Regions from separate parts of the Bradyrhizobium sp. BRP56 genome, predicted to be linked through region 1. Evidence: predicted binding sites of a transcription regulator. Region 1 holds the regulator's gene; the other holds the start of a gene.
The links. Region 1 encodes LexA, which represses DNA repair genes until DNA is damaged. Its sites were predicted from a motif close to TGTTCNNNNTGTGTTCNG; they were not measured.

Region 1 (8,024 bases):
AGCTTCCCGCCAGGGATTCCTGGTCATCTGTCCGCGCGCCTTGATCTCCTGGAAAATCGGCGTCTCCTGGAGCTGCAGGCGGATGTAGATGGCGATGGCCACCAGCAGGAACGAGACCAGGAACGGCACGCGCCACGCCCATTCGTCAAAGGCCTGATTGCCGGCCCAGGTTCGGGTCAGAACGATCACGGCCAGCGACACCACGATTCCGAGCGTCGGCGAGGTTTGTAGCCAGCCCGTGTAGTAGCCGCGGTGGTCATCCGGAACATGCTCGGCGACGTAGGTGATGGCGCCGCCATATTCGCCGCCCAGGCAGAGACCCTGGATCATCCGCAAGCCGAACAGAACGAATGCGGCCGTCAGGCCGATCGATTCATAGGTTGGGATGAGTCCGATCGCGCCCGTTCCCAGGCCCATTCCGCTCAACGTAACAAGGAATGTATATTTGCGGCCGACCCGATCGCCCATCCATCCGAACAGGAAGGCCCCCAGCGGGCGGATCAGGAATCCCGCAGTGAACAGCGCGATCGTGCTCAGCAGGGCTGCGACGGGGTGGGACTGCTCAAAGAACTTGACCGACAGAACCGCGGCCAGGCTGCCAAAAATATAAAAGTCGTACCATTCAATGATGTTTCCCACTGACGCAGCGACAATCACGCGGCGAAAATCGCTTGGTACTTGAATTGCCATGTGCTGCTCCTCTCAAAAGCAAACGCTACTCCTCGCGTTTTTCAGCGATCCATCCGCTCGCGGAGTGCGCGTGGTGCGCGGCGTTACAGGCGAGATTTGCGCGTTCGTCCGCAACGCCTGATCTCAGGGGAGTTGTGGCCACCTGAGAGGAGCTCCAGCGGCCTTCAAGTGCCGCGAGCCGTCACTGCCTCATCCCCGTCTCTTTGGGAGTGGAGGCATCGGAACAGTCTATTCCTAATGTGATCGGTATCTTAGTGAGACTTTCGGCTCGATCGATTTGACGCAGGCGGCAGCCGTGGCCCGGCGCGAGCTAGGCAAGGCGCAGGACGATCCAGGTACCCGGGCGTTGCCGGTCCGTATTCTGCATCCGTTCCGCTAGTCGGGTGACGGGGCCATCCGCTAGCCTGCCGCCCGGCAGGGATCGCAAGCGGAATGGCGGAGCAGGGCACGACGCCGGGCGGCAAACGCGGCTACGCGGGGACGTGGCCGCCGCGCACGGCTGCGCCGGTCGGCGGCTTTCTCCCGGCGCGCGCCGGCATCTGGAAGCCTCTCGTCGAGACATTGCGGCAATGGGCGCGCGCCGAGGCCGGCGCTGGCCGCCTGTTGCCCTGGGTGCCGGTGGCGTTCGGCACCGGCATCGCGTTCTATTTCGCGGCCGAGCACGAGCCGGTGCTGTCGGTCGCGGCCACCGTCGCAATCCTGCTCTGCCTGCTGGCGCTGCTGCGGCGGCGGCGCAGCGTGTTTCCCGTCATCGTGATGCTGGCCGCGGTCGCCGCGGGCTTTGCGACGGCGACCTGGAAGACGGCGCGCGTTGCTCACACGGTGCTGGCGCGGCCGATGTTCTCGGTGGCGCTGACCGGCTTCGTCGAGACGCGCGACATCCGCGAGAAGACCGATCGTTTCGTGCTGCGCGTGGTTTCGATGGAGAGCCCGCGCGACACGACGAAGCTCGATCGGGTCCGGCTCTCGGTGAAGAAGGGCACCGCGCCCGATGTGGGCAGCTTCGTTGAGTTGAAGGCGCGGCTGATGCCGTCGCTCGGGCCACAGCGCCCGGGCTCCTATGATTTCGGCCGGGACCTCTATTTCCAGGGCATCGGCGCCTCCGGCTTCGTGATGGGCGCGGTCAAGACCAGGGAGCCGCCTGCGACCGGCGGCTTTGCGCTGCGCTACGCCGCCTTCATGCAGGGCCTGCGCGACGCCATCGACGCGCGGATCCGCACCACGCTCGACGGCGACCAGCGCGCGATCGCAACCGCCTTGCTCACCGGCCGGCGCGACGCGATCTCGACGCCGGTCAACGATGCGATGTTCATCTCGGGGCTCGGCCACGTGCTGTCGATCTCCGGCTACCACATGGCCGTGGTCGCCGGCGTCGTGTTCTTCGCGGTGCGCGCGCTGCTCGCGCTGTTTCCGGCGCTGACGGCGGCGCATCCGATCAAGAAATGGGCAGCGGCGGCCGCGCTGGTCGCCGCGGCGTTCCATCTGTTGCTGTCGGGCGCGGAGGTCGCGACGCAGCGGTCGTTCTTCATGACCGCCGTGGTGCTGCTCGCCGTGATCGTCGACCGCCGCGCGATCACCTTCCGGACGCTGGCGGTGGCGGCGCTGATCGTGCTCGCGATCGCGCCGGAGGCGCTGGTGCATCCCAGTTTCCAGATGTCCTTCGCCGCGACGCTCGGGCTGGTGGCGCTGGTGCAGATCGGACTGCCGAACCTGCTGGCGTCGCCCGACCATTCGGCGACGCGCGCGTCGCGCTGTGGGGCGGGCGCGAGCTCACGATGCTGATGCTGGCCTCGCTGGTGGCGGGGCTGGCGACGACGCCCTATGCCGCATTCCATTTCCACCGCGTGACGCCCTACGGGCTGCTCGCCAACCTCGCGGCGATGCCGGTGGTCTCGGCGGTCGTGATGCCGGCCGGCCTGCTGGGGCTCGTCGCCATGCCGTTCGGCTTCGACGGCGTGTTCTGGGCGATCATGGGTCTTGGCATCGACTGGATGATCCTGGTGACGCAATGGGTCGCCGCACTCCCGGGCGCGGTCGGCCGCATGGCGGCGTTCGGCATCGGGCCGCTGATCGCAGCGAGCGCCGGCATCATCCTGCTCGGGCTGCTGCGCACGCCGCTGCGCTGGTCAGGCGCGGTGCTGCTGCTGGTGGCCTCGGTCGGGGCGCTCAGGGTGCCGCAGCCGGACGTGCTGATCTCGGGCGACGGCCGCAACGTCGCGGTGCGTGGCGGTGATGGACGGCTGCATCTGATGCACAGCGCCAAGGATGCATTTTTGGTCAAGGAGTGGCTGGCGGCGGACGCCGACGCGCGCACCGCCACCGATGCGTCGCTTGGCGAGGGCGTCTCGTGCGATGCCGGCGGCTGCGTGACCCAAGGACCCGGCGGCGCCTTCGTCGCGCTGGCGACCCGGCCGGAGGCGCTGGCGGACGACTGCGAGCGCGCAGGCCTGATCGTGACGACGCGGCCGGCGCCGCAGGGCTGCGCGGCATCGGTGATCGATGCCGAGCGGCTGCGCCGCCACGGCGCGCTGGTGCTGCGACGGAGCAGGGACGGCTACGCCGTCGATGCGGTCAAGCCCGGCGGGATCGACCGGCCGTGGTCGCCGGCGGTTCCCGGCGACGGCGAGAGCGAGACGACGCTGCGCGCGCCCGCCGTCGCGCCGCGGCCCGCGGTGGATGCGACGCCGGCCGAGACCGATCTGCAGGGCGATGATTAGCCGTGGTCCGGCGACGGCGCGCTCGGCAGCTCGAACAGGCCGAGATGGTATTCGTCGGAGTCGGGGCCGGCGTCGGGCTTCTTGACGAGGGTGAAGGAAGCCTCGGGAAATTGCTCCCAGACTTTCAGGTCGTCGGCCGTTACCGTCAGCCAACCGAACCGGAACATGTAGCGGCCCGGTTCCGTGACGCGTCCAGCCTTTTGCCATGTGACCTTATCGACCACCGCGCACGTCCTCCGTGCCTGATGATGCGCCAAGGTGCCGGCCGACGCAAATCTCCTTCTGCGCCCCGGAAGCGGGAGTCCGGGGTCGCCCGAAATTGCTTAGGTCATCCGCCGCCGAACAGCTCATTCCGCGGCGACGATGCGCTCAACCCAAAAACAGCGTTGCGAATGCGGAGGGCCGCCGCTCCACAACCTTCGGCTTCTGCTCGACCGGCGGATGCAGCGCCGGCAATTGCAGCACGCTAACGCGCTGTCCCTCGACCAGCTGAGTCACCAGCACATGGCTGCCGTCGGGGAATTCGACCGCGTCATGATGCCGATCAGGCACGTCGGGCTCGACTTCGTTGAACACGCCGACGCGATAGTTCAGCGTCTTGGTCCAGATCCAGCGGCTGTCGTAGCGAACGTTCTCGGCGAAAGCGAGCTCGGTGCCCGGCAGCATGCAGACCGCGACAGTGGGGTCATTCTCCGAAGCAAAGCCGCGGGTCGACGTGCCGCGGAACGTCGTCGTGATCAGCGTCTCTCCGACAATGGCGGGGCGCGATGCCACGGCGTGCAGACTATAGTCACACATCGGATGGCTCCTCATTTCGAGGTAGCGACCCGTGCCTCTCCTTGAGGCATTAGGGCCTCTACCAGAGTGGACGATAGCGAACGAGCGTCTGCTCGTTTCTGGGCGATTGTACGACTGGTCCGAGATCGCTCCGATCACAAACACGCGACGCTGCGCGAGAGGTATCGGAGCGCATCGGGCAGGCCGTACGCTACACTATCATGCAAGGAACGATCCGACGTGTTGCTCGTTCCCGGCCGCCGCAAGTATTTGCAATTCAGTATTTGCGATAAAGGCCGATCAGCTTGCCCTGGATGCGGACCCGGTTCGGCGGCAGGATGCGCACTTCATAGGCGGTGTTGGCCGGCTCGAGCGCGATCGATGCGCCGCGGCGGCGAAAGCGCTTCAGGGTGGCTTCCTCCTCATCGATCAGCGCCACCACGATGTCGCCGGTATTGGCGACGTCGTTGCGCTGGATCAGCGCCATGTCGCCGTCGAGGATGCCGGCATCGACCATCGAGTCGCCGCGCACCTCGAGCGCATAGTGCTCGCCGGCACCGAGCATGTCGGGCGGCACGCTGATGGTGTGGCTGCGGGTCTGCAGCGCCTCGATCGGCGTACCGGCGGCGATCCGGCCCATCACGGGGACCGCGACCGGACGGTTGCCGTCATCCTCGGCAATCGGCGGCGTGCTGGCGCGCCGGCCGAGGGTGCCTTCGATGACGCTGGGCGTGAAGCCGCGGCGGCCGTTGCCGCCGCCGGCCGAGAGTTCGGGCAGCTTGATGACCTCGATGGCGCGGGCGCGGTTCGGCAGGCGGCGGATGAAGCCGCGCTCCTCCAGCGCAGTGATCAGGCGGTGGATACCGGACTTCGAGCGCAGGTCGAGCGCATCCTTCATCTCGTCGAAGGAGGGCGGTACGCCGGCCTCTTTCAGACGTTCATTGATGAAACGCAGTAGTTCGTACTGTTTGCGCGTGAGCATCTCGAGTATTCCCCCGGTTGATAGCGTCGTTCGATTCCGAGACTCTTCTGGTGGGGCCTGCAGGCCGGGCCTGACCTCAGGAGCATGTGCTCAATGCACCTGCTTCCATGCAGCTTCCCGATTGTAGACACCAGTACTCGAAACAAATCATGAACGGACACTATATGTTCGATATGTGTTCCGCAACCACTTAATTTCCGGTGAACGTGTCGGGCAACGCACAATCGGCGGGGCGCGAAAACCCTATTCGGGCAGTGTCAGAATCTCGCATTCGCTGCCCTTGACGGCAGCTGCCGCAAACGGCGGACGCACGAGAAGTGCCCGTGCCGCAGCGAGATTCCCGAGCAGCGACGAGTCCTGCTGCGTCACCGGCGTTGCGATCAGCGTGCCGTCCTCGCGCGCTTCGAGCCGCGCACGCAGATAGTCCTCGCGCTGGTCGTTGGCGGCGAGGTCGCGGCCGAGCAGGGCGCTCGCGCGGCGATGATGAATCACTTTCCGGCCGCTCAGCGCCCGAATCAACGGCACCAGGAACAGGAAGGCGCAGACATAGGACGACACCGGATTGCCGGGCAGACCGATCACCCGCATCGCGCCGAGCCGGCCATGCATCATCGGCTTGCCGGGCCGCATCGCAATCCGCCAGAACGCCATCTCGACGCCCTCGGCTTCCAGCGACCGCTTGACGAGATCGTGGTCGCCGACCGAGGCGCCGCCTGTCGTGATCAGGACATCGGCGCCGGCCTCGCGTGCCCGGCGGATGCCCGCCGTGGTCGCCTCTACCGTGTCGGCGGCAACGCCGAGGTCGACGGTCTCGGCCCCTTCGGCGCGCGCCAGCGCCCGCAGCGCGTAGCCGTTGGAATAGACGATCTGGCCGGGACCGGGCTGCGAGCCCGGCATCACCAGCTCGTCGCCGGTCGCCAGCACCGCGACCTTCGGGCGGCGCCGCACCGCAAGTTCCGGATAGTTCATGGCGGCCGCCAGCGACAGCGCGCGGTCGGACAGGCGGCTGCCGCCGGCGAGCAGCACCTCGCCCTCACGGAAGTCGACCCCGGCCGGGCGGATGTGCCGCCCGACGCTGGCGGCCTCCGTGATCGTGATGTGGTCGCCGTCGACGGCGGTGTCCTCCTGGATGATCACCGCGTCGGCGCCATTGGGAATCACGCCGCCGGTGAAGATCCGCACCGCCTCGCCGGCGCCGACCGTCCGCTCGAACGGCCGGCCGGCGGCGACTTCGCCGATCACCTTGAGCCGGGCCTTTAGATCAGCCGCATCGGCGGCGCGCACCGCATAGCCGTCCATCGCCGACATCGGCTGCGGCGGCTGGGTGCGGAGCGCCGCGAGGTCGTGCGCAAGCGTGCGGTGGTAGGCGGCATCGAGCGCGACCATCTCCTCCGGCAGCGGTTCGGCGCCGGCGAGGACGGCGGACAGGGCATCGGCAACCGGCATCAGGGCCACGCTCAGAGCTCCTCAATTCCTAATGTTCAAATTCCAAGTGCGGTCAAAGCCCTTGCCACGTCATCCGTCGACGTCACGTGGATAGCATGAAGGCCGCGCGCCCGCGCACCTTCGATATTAGCGGCCAGGTCGTCGAAGAACAGGATCCGCGACGCCGGCACGCCGATGGCTTTTACCACATGATCGTAGGCCTCGGCGTCCGGTTTGCGGAAGCCGATGCTCGAGGACAGGAAGACGTTGCGGAAATGGCTGAGCAGCTCGGCATGGGTGACCGAGAAATGCGCGACATGGGCCGGATTGGTGTTGGAGAAGGCGTAGAGCAGCATCCGCTCGGCGGCCGCCGCGAGCAGCGGGGCGATGCCCGGCATCTCGCCGGTGAAGATCGCGTTCCAGCCTTCGAGGAACTGGGCGTCCGTGATGTTGATGCCGAGCGTCCGGCGCAGATTCTCGAAGAATGCCGCGTCGTCGATCCGGCCGATCTCGTGATGCTTGAAACTGTCGTCGACGACAAAGCGCGTGGCGAGCTCGGCGGGCGCACACCCGGCATGCTGCGCCCAGTGCGCCATCACCTTGTCAAAGTTGATGTCGAGCACGACGCGGCCGATATCGAACAGCAGCACGTCGACGGAGTTGGGAGTGAATTGCGAGGTCATTGCGTGAAACCGTGTACGAGAATTGCTGGCAGGCGGCAATGTCCTCGATTTCAGTGACCGGTGTGTGGATTGTACGTGGCGTTGCATTCATCGCGATACCGTTCCCGCGCACAACACCGTCGTCGCGGCGAAGGCCGGGACCCATAACCACCGCATTTGATCAGGAACGGGATCGTGGCCCCAGCGTCGCGCAACAATTGAGATTTGGGGTAATGGGTCCCGGCCTTCGCCGGGACGACGGCGGGTGTCGTCGCTTGTGCGTCAAACATCCGCATTCTCGCGACATGATCTGTCCGAGCTTTGCTCTTCGTTTCACCCTATATTTTTGCTGCGGGGCTTGCCCCGTCGGGGCAACTCAGTGGCACGCGCGTGAGCTTTAGGCACCAAGCAGCTTGATGCCCGCCGGCGGTTGATGCCCGCCGGGCGTAGCTCTCACAGCCTGGACAGCGCCAGGCCGAGGTAACCGATCAGCGCACCGGTGCTGAGAATGATGACGACGAGCGCCTGTTCCGAGCGGGCTTGCAAGGTTTTCCGGGTCACGGCGTTGGACGCTCCGTCTTTCGAGATCATGCGGTCCAACGAACAGCATCAATTTCCGTTCCGGTCCTTTTCGGGAACCTTCACGACGTCCCCATGTAGGCCGCACATCCGGCCGAGTGACGCGACGGACGCGGAACAGGAACGCGGCTCGGCCGCCTATGAGGGCGGCCCGATCCCAGGAACGGGGAAAGCGCGGCACATCTCGACGCT
Region 2 (8,024 bases), on a different contig from region 1:
AAAAACACTTCGTTCAAGATATGCGAGGCGGGGTGCGAGGCAAGCCCCGCACCCCGCGCAGCTGTCATGCAGCCTTCTCGAACTCGGCGCCGAGATGCTTGAGCCGCGGCATCACCTCGTTCTTGAGCAGGTCCAGCGAGTGCCGCCAGGCTTCCGGCTTGTGCTTGTAGTCGAAGCCGAACACACAGAGGACGCCGAAGCCGCCGACCTCCCGGTAGATCTTCTCGATCTTCTCGGTGACCGTCGCGGGCGAGCCGACGATCCAATTCCGGCGCGCGCAATATTCGACGGTGACGTCGCTGTCGGGCACGTCGGGCGCGTGCTTCAGATAGTCCTTGAAGCCGAAATGGCCGAGCAGCGGCAGGAAGTACTCGCTCATCATCCGGCCCATCATGTCGCCGGTCGACAGCTTCCACGCCTCCTCATCGGTATCCGCCACGAACACCTCGCGCACCAGCCGCCAGTCCGTGCGGCTCGGCTTGCGGCCGGTCTTGGCCGCGCCCGCCTCGACCGAGTCCCAGTGGCTGCCGACATAGGCCGGGTTGAGGTTGAGGCTCATCGGGATGAAGCCGCGCTCGCCGGCGAGCTTCAAGGTGTCCGAATTCTTCGACAGGCCGGCGACGCCGATCGGCGGATGCGGCCCCTGCAACGGCTTGATGTGCGGCTTGAGGAAGTCGAACATCGTGTCCGGCTTGCTCACCGTCCAGTACTTGCCCTTGTGCGTCCAGGGTCCCGGCTCGGACCACATCTTCAGGATGATCTCGAGCGCCTCGCGGGTCATGTCGCGGTTCTGGCCCGACATGCCGTCGACATTGAACATCGCCCAGTCGCTCGGCAAGCCCGAGGCCGCGACGCCGAAGTTGAGGCGTCCGTTCGAGAGGTGATCGAGCATCGCAACGCGGTTCGCGAGCTCGGCGGGATGATGATACGGCAGCAGGAAGCCGCCGGGCCCGATGCGCAGATTCTTGGTCTGCAGCAGCGCCTGCGCCACCAGCAGGTCGGGCGACGGGTGCGGCTCCCACGGCGCGGTGTGATGCTCGCCGATCCAGGCTTCCTGATAGCCGAGCTCGTCGAGCCAGCGCAGCGTCTGCAGGTCCCAGTCGTGGCCCTCCTTCAATCCGCACTCCGGCGGGTGCGAGGGCATGGTGAAGTAGCCAAGCTCCATGTGCGTTTCCTTCCTTCGCGTTGGGTTCAGTTGTGCAATGCGTCTTGCCGCGCATTGCATGACGATCAGCAAGCGCTGTGCCAGCGGAGGAAGTCGCAGGGAATGGGTGGGAACGGCCGGATTTCGGCCGGCTGCGCGCCGGTCAGCGGGCTTGGCAAGGCTGACGACGTCTCACCGTCGCGAGACGTGTCGCAATCGTGAGACGCGCCGGCAAGCATTCCCGCTGGTTGGCTCGGGCTGCCTTCGCACACACGGAAGCAGATACTCTCGCGGAGACTCCCCCTCACCCGAATTCGAGCTTCGCTCGAATTCGACCTCTCCCCGCAAGCGGGGCGAGGTGAAGCGGAGCGCCGGATCAGCCCGCAGCGCGGCGCGGCTGGGCGTTGGTATCGGGCTCGGAGGGTGGGGGAAGCTGCATCAGGATGGTCTGGCCCATCGAGGCGATCTCGATGCCCTCCTCCTGGAAGCGCCGTTTCATGCGGCGGTTGAACTCGCGTTGCACCGCCCAGCGTCCGCTATCGGTGCAGCGGATCTGGCCGACGATGGTCACGACCGAGCCGTCGACCTTGTCGACGCCCCACAATTCGAGGTCGCCTCGAATGAATGCGCGATACGCCGTCTCCTGGCGCATTTGGGCGACGATGTCCTTCAGCACCTCGCCGGCGCGGTCGGTGTCCTCCTTGTAGGACACGTTGACGCTGACCGCGGCATTGCCGGCGCCGCGGCTGGAGTTGGTGATCGTCGTCACCGCGCTGAACGGCACGACGTGCACCGAGCCGTCGCCGGCGCGCAGCCGCATGGTGCGGATCGAGACGTTCTCGACCACGCCCGAGAGGCCCGACACCGTGACGTTGTCACCGACCTGCACGGTGTTCTCGATCAAGAGGAACAGCCCGGTGATCAGGTCCTGCACCAGCTTCTGCGAGCCGAAGCCGATCGCGATGCCGACGATGCCGGCGCCGGCCAGCAGCGGCGCGACATTGACGCCGATCTCGCTGAGCGCCGTGAGGCCGACCACCGCGACGATCATGCAGAACAGCGCGGTTCGCAGCATCGGCTGAAAGGTGCGCAAGCGCGCGGCGCGGGCGTAATGCCCGTCGCGCGACAGGGTGTCGATCTGCCGATCCATCAGCGCATTGGCGACTTCCCAGATCACGGCCGCGGCCAGCGCGGCAATGCCGATCGTCACCAGCGCCGAGATCAGGCGACTTCCGATCTGGCCGCCATAGAACCAGACGATGGCGTCGACGCCCCAGACCTCGAGCAGCGCGACGAAGCCAATGAAGGCGATCACCGCCGTGACCACCTTGCGCAGCAGCGGCAGATAGCGGTTGGCGCGGGTCTCGAGCCCCGGGAAGCGCTGGATCAGCTCCGGGCTGATGCGGAAGCCGCGATCGATCAGGCTCAGCACCACCATGGTGACGAGGCGGGTGACCAGCAGCACCGCGACGGTGCCGACGAAATACTGCAGCAGCAGCGAATAGCCGTTGCGGATGTTGAGCGCCCACACCGCCCACAGCGCGAGGTCGAGCGCGATCGCCAGCACATGCCAGAGCGCCGCGAGCCGGTTGCGCGTCCGCGCCGCAAGCCCGGTGCGATCGGCCGGCGCGCGGATGGCGTCGGCGACCTGGCGGCGGCACTGCAGGATGATGACGACGACGAAGAGATGCACGACCAGCATCACGAGCCGGATCAGCGCGGCATAGCCGGCGCGATGCAGCCCGAGCAGCAGCGCGACATTGGCAAAGGCGATACCCGAGACGCCGACGGCGACGATGCGCCGGGCCCAGATCTCGATATAGGCCGCGGTCTCGGCACGGACGCGGAACAGGCCGAACGGCCCTGCCAGCGCGCGCACCGCGCAGATCAAGACGCGCGAGAACACATAGGCGTTGACGACGGCAAGGATCACGAGCCGCGTGGTCGATTGATCGCCGATCTCGGTGCCGAGCAGCGCGGTGGCGATGCCGCCGAACACGACGACCGGCAGCAGTTCGAGCAGCAGGCGCCCAAGCACGAAGGGCAGCCGGACCAGCGACTGCCAGGCCCGCGCCAGGCTGAGCCGGCGCCGCTGCAACTCGGGCGCAGGCGCGACGTCGGCAACCGACGACGGCGGATCGACGCTGGCGAGCGTCTGCACCGGCACGCGCGCGGTCTGCGGCAGCCGCGCTTCCAGGAACGCGACCGGCCGCTTGATCAGGCGGAACACCACCCATTCGGCGGCGAGCGCGCAGCCGAACACCAGCGCCAGCTTCCAGGCGATGTCGATCAAGAGGCCGTAGGCGACCGGATCATTGGCGGTGCGCACGAACCAGTAATAGAACGCCGGGAAATGCGTCAGCGTGCGCGCGACGTCGGCGACCTCGCGCGACATCTCGCCGACCTGCTCGGACACCATCAGCAACAGCTGTGCGCCGAGGCTGTCGGCGGTGAGCGGGATCGGCGAATGCTGCTCGGGCGCTGGCGCCGGCTGGGCCGCCGGCTGCGGCGAGGCATTGGCGATGGCGCGCAGCGTGTTGATGATCTCGCCGCGCTTCTTGTCGTCCTGCAGCGTGTCGAGCGCACGTTTCGCCTGCTCGGGCGTCAGCGCGTCGCCGGTAGCGGGTTGCGGCGGCGCCGGCTTGGCGGCCGGCTGCGCCAGCGCGGGAGAGACGAACAAGGTGAAGACGAGAAGCAGCGCAAGGCGAAGTTTGTGCGACACGAGGGCCTCATAAAATAACTGCGCGACCGCAAACCCTTGGGAGGAATCTGCTCTCGCGCTCGCGCCATGTCGGATACTCCTTTTCGCCCCGATGGTGTGTCGGAAGTTTGCCGCTGTGACGGCCATCTCTTGGCATTTGCCGCAACACAATCGTCACAGGCGTTGAGCCGCGTTTACACTTCGAGTGTGCGTTCCCGGCCGATCGGCCCACTACACGTCAGGGATGAGACCGCAGAATCTTTCGCTTGACGCGCAGGAGCCGCCGTGATGTTCTTACTTTGTTCTTTTGTTCCCAATTGCGTTTCGGGGGTCTCATGCACGACGTGTTTAGCGACGACGGTCCGGTGCGGCTCTTCATTCACGACGACGATGAAACCCCGCTGGAATTCGTGCAGGATTTGTTGCGTACGGTGTTCGGGAAATCCGAGCAGGAAGCCATCGCCTCCGCTGCCTTGATCGAGGCCAAGGGCGCCATTCCGTGCGGCCCCTATCCGGGACCGGTGGCACGGGCAATCTTCAACTCGGCGAAGTGGCTGATCCGCTCCAACGGCCAGCCGTTGATGATCACCACCGAGTCGGCCGACGCCAGCCGCCCCTGCGATCTCTGCGAAGCCCCGAGGGCCGTGACGGAGATTCTGATCTCCGGTACGACTGCGTCGCTGTGCAGCGACTGCCTGCTCGCTGCACGGCGCAGCTCGGAAGAATTGCCGGGGGAGACGTTTCGATCCGCTTACGTGGCGCTCGACTGGCATTTCGCCGGCGTGCCACGCAACCTGGTCGTGACACGGGCGCGACAGTTTCCGGGCCACATGCGCGCCGACGTTCAGGTCGCGATCGACAAGCTATTCACCGATCCGATCCACTTCTTCGGCATCCATGAAGAATATCGCTACGAGACGCTGGACTTCGCGGCGCTGATGAAGGCCGGCCGCAATGCGCCGGCGATCGCGCCGCCGCAATATCGCGATGTCGATATCGGCGAGGCCGAGCCGGTGAAATGCCTTGCCAATGGACTATGGCTGTGCCGAACCGGCGAACTGCGCTACGCCGTGCTGCTGACGTTCCATCGCGAATATGATCACGAGCCGTCGCTGCGAATCGAGCTTGCGTTGCCCGCCGGGGCGACCGGCAATGCTTTCGTGCAGCGCACTTTCGCCGAACTGGAAGCCGCCGTGCATGCGGCGCGATCCTATCGCGGCAAGATTCTGTCGCTGGAGGATGGCGCCAATTATCGCGGACGTTCGCGTGGCTTGACCGTGCATCGCCTGCCGACGGTCGCTCGCGATGATGTGATCCTGCCGGACCGGACGCTGCGGCTGCTCGATCGCAATGTGCTCGGCTTTGTCGAAAGCCGCGATCTGCTGCGCGAGCTCGGCCAGTCGACCCGCAAGGGCATCCTGCTGTACGGCCCGCCCGGCACCGGCAAGACCCACACCATCCGCTATCTCGCCACCAACCTGCCCGATCACACCACGCTGATCATCACCGCCGAGCAGGTCGGGCTGCTCGGCGCCTATATGAACCTCGCGCGGCTGCTGCAGCCGACCATGGTGGTGATCGAGGACGTCGATCTGATCGCGCGCGACCGCGAGGACATGGGCGGGCCGTGCGAGGAATCCCTGCTCAACAAGCTGCTCAACGAGATGGACGGCCTGAAGGAGGATTGCGACATCCTGTTCGTGCTGACCTCCAACCGGCCGGAAGAGCTGGAGAGCGCGCTGGCCGGCCGGCCCGGCCGCATTGACCAGGCGATCGAGGTGCCGCTACCCGACGAGACCGGACGCGGCAAGCTGATCCGGCTCTACGGCAAGGGCCTGCCGCTGGAGCAGCCTGTCATCGACGACGCCGTGCGACGCACCGAAGGCGTCAGCGCCGCCTTCATCAAGGAGCTGATGCGCCGTCTCGCCCAGGCCAGCATCGTCAGGGACGGTGGCCGCGAGGTCACCTCCTCTGACGTCGACGGCGCGGTGAACGAAATGCTGTTCGACGGCGGCCGGCTCAACGCCAAGCTGCTCGGCGGCGCGCAAGGAATGAGTGCGGGGTGAGGCCGATCACTTCGCCGCTGCCGGCAACAGCAACTCCCGCTCGCCGGCCGCAACGCGTGCAAGCTCGTCCGACACGCGCGCCAGCACGCGGCCCCAGGCCTGTGGCTTGTCCTGGCGGAACAGCCGCATGGTCGGATACCAGGGCGTGTCGGCGCGGTCGCGCAGCCAGCGCCAGTCGAGCGCGTAGGGACACAACATCCAGACCGGGCGGCCAAGGGCGCCGGCGAGATGCGCCACAGAGGTGTCGACGGCGATGACGAGATCGAGCGCGCAGACGGCCGCCGCGGTGTCGGCGAAATCGCCGAGCGTCGGCGCGAGGTCGACGATACCTGCGCCAAGGGCTCGCAGCACCGGAGCATCGTCCGGCCGCGGCTCCTTCTGCAGGCTGTAGAGCTGCACGCCTGATGTGACCAGCCGCGGCAGCACGGCGTCCGCCGCCAGCGAGCGCTGACGGTCGCCCTTGTGCCTGGGATTGCCGGCCCAGACCACGCCGACCTTCAGCGCGGTCACGCCGGCGAGCGCCTCGCGCCAGCGCGCGAGCTTGCCGGCATCTGCCCGCAGATAGGATATCGCGGCAGGAATGGTCTCGACGGTGGTGCGGAAGATCCGCGGCAGGCTCAGCAGCGGCAGTTGCAGATCGAACGGCGGCAGCGGTTCGCCGCGCGCGAATACCGCGACATCAGGCAGCATCGGCCGCAGCAGCGCGACCAGCGCCGGCTGCACCTGCAGAATGATCCGGCCGCCTCTGCCCGCCAGCATCGGCACATAGCGGACGAAATTGATGGCGTCGCCGAGTCCATATTCGGCAAACAGCAGCAGCGTACGTCCGGCGAGCGGCTCGCCCTGCCATTCCGGCTCGTCGAACACGGGATCGCCGTCGCTGAGCATCCTGGTCTTGCGGCGCCACTGATACTCCTCAAAGCCCTCCTCGAACTCGCCGTTCATCAGGAGGAAATGCGCGTGGTTGTAATGCGCGAGCGGCTGATCGGGATCGAGCGCAATCGCCCGGCGCGAGGCCACCAGCGCCGCATCGATCTCGCCGGCATTGCGCAGCGCGACCGCGAGGTTGGCGTGGCCCTTGGCATAGAGCGGCTCGAGCTCGATGGCGCGCCGATGCGCGGCGACCGCGGCCTCGACCAGGTTCTGCGCCTCGAAGATGATCCCGAGATTGGTGTGCGCGGCGGCGTAGTCCGGCTTCAGCGCCAGTGCGAGCTCCGCGCAGGCGATGGCGTCGTCGACCTGTCCGAGCTCGAACAGGCAGGCGCCGAGATTGTTGAGGATGACGTGATCAAACGGGTCGCGGGCCGAGACCTGGCGATAGATGCGAACAGCCTCCTCGCGTTCGCCTGCCTCGTGCAGCACCATGGCCAGCAGGCGCTGCGGCGCGATGTTGCCGGCATCGAGCGCGATCGCGCGGCGATAATGCTGGGTTGCGTCCGCCAGCAAGCCCTGGCGATAGAGCGCCGCGCCAAGGCCGCAATGCAGTCCGGCATTGTCGGGATCCGCGGCAAGTCCGCGGCGATAGGCCGTGGCGGCCGTTTCGTGCCTTTTCTGATCGCTCAGCACATTGCCGAGGTTGAGCCAAACGCCGCGGTAGACCGGATCGCGCGCGATCACCTCGCGATAGGCCTGCTCCGCCTCGACCGGTCGCTGCTGCCCGGCCAGCGCGACGGCGAGGTTGAACCGCGCCCGCGTCAGGCCGCCATCGAGCGCGATCGCACGGCGGAACGCGGTCTCGGCCTCGTCGAAACGCGACAGATCGCACAGCGCAACGCCGAGCTTGATGTGCAGGCCGGCATCCTGCGGCCGCAGCGTCACGCCGCGCTCGAAGGCCGCCACCGCGCCTTCGTGCTCGCCCTTCACGGCGAGCGCATCGCCGAGCGTGGCGAAGGCCGGTGCATGGTCCGGATCGAGGTTGAACACCCGGTTGAGCAAAACCGCGCCTTCCGCGGCACGATCGGTCACGAAGGCGATGACGGCGGACAGATGCAGTGCCGGAACATGGTCGGGATCGGCGGTGAGGATGTCGCCGCACAGCGTGCCGGCCTCCGCCGCGCGGCCCGCGCCGTAATGCGCCACCGCATCCCGCAACATCCGATCGACCGCCACACTG

Region 2: I6F38_RS19970 (ATP-dependent Clp protease adaptor ClpS) is a predicted target of LexA. The motif match lies at 4,135-4,152, and genes of this name have one in related genera.

The regions. Positions count from the first base shown of each region.
Region 1 is NZ_JADYVV010000002.1:308,086-316,109, forward strand. It holds gene I6F38_RS03205 (MFS transporter) at 1-690, opposite strand, end outside; partial or broken gene I6F38_RS03210 (ComEC/Rec2 family competence protein) at 1,123-3,407, shown strand; gene I6F38_RS03215 (hypothetical protein) at 3,404-3,631, opposite strand; gene I6F38_RS03220 (hypothetical protein) at 3,777-4,205, opposite strand; gene lexA (transcriptional repressor LexA) at 4,462-5,166, opposite strand; gene glp (gephyrin-like molybdotransferase Glp) at 5,410-6,621, opposite strand; gene I6F38_RS03235 (HAD family phosphatase) at 6,648-7,274, opposite strand; gene I6F38_RS03240 (hypothetical protein) at 7,707-7,853, opposite strand; gene glyA (serine hydroxymethyltransferase) at 7,971-8,024, opposite strand, start outside.
Region 2 is NZ_JADYVV010000027.1:38,477-46,500, reverse strand. It holds gene I6F38_RS19980 (LLM class flavin-dependent oxidoreductase) at 65-1,165, opposite strand; gene I6F38_RS19975 (mechanosensitive ion channel domain-containing protein) at 1,521-3,866, opposite strand; gene I6F38_RS19970 (ATP-dependent Clp protease adaptor ClpS) at 4,181-5,911, shown strand; gene I6F38_RS19965 (tetratricopeptide repeat protein) at 5,918-8,005, opposite strand.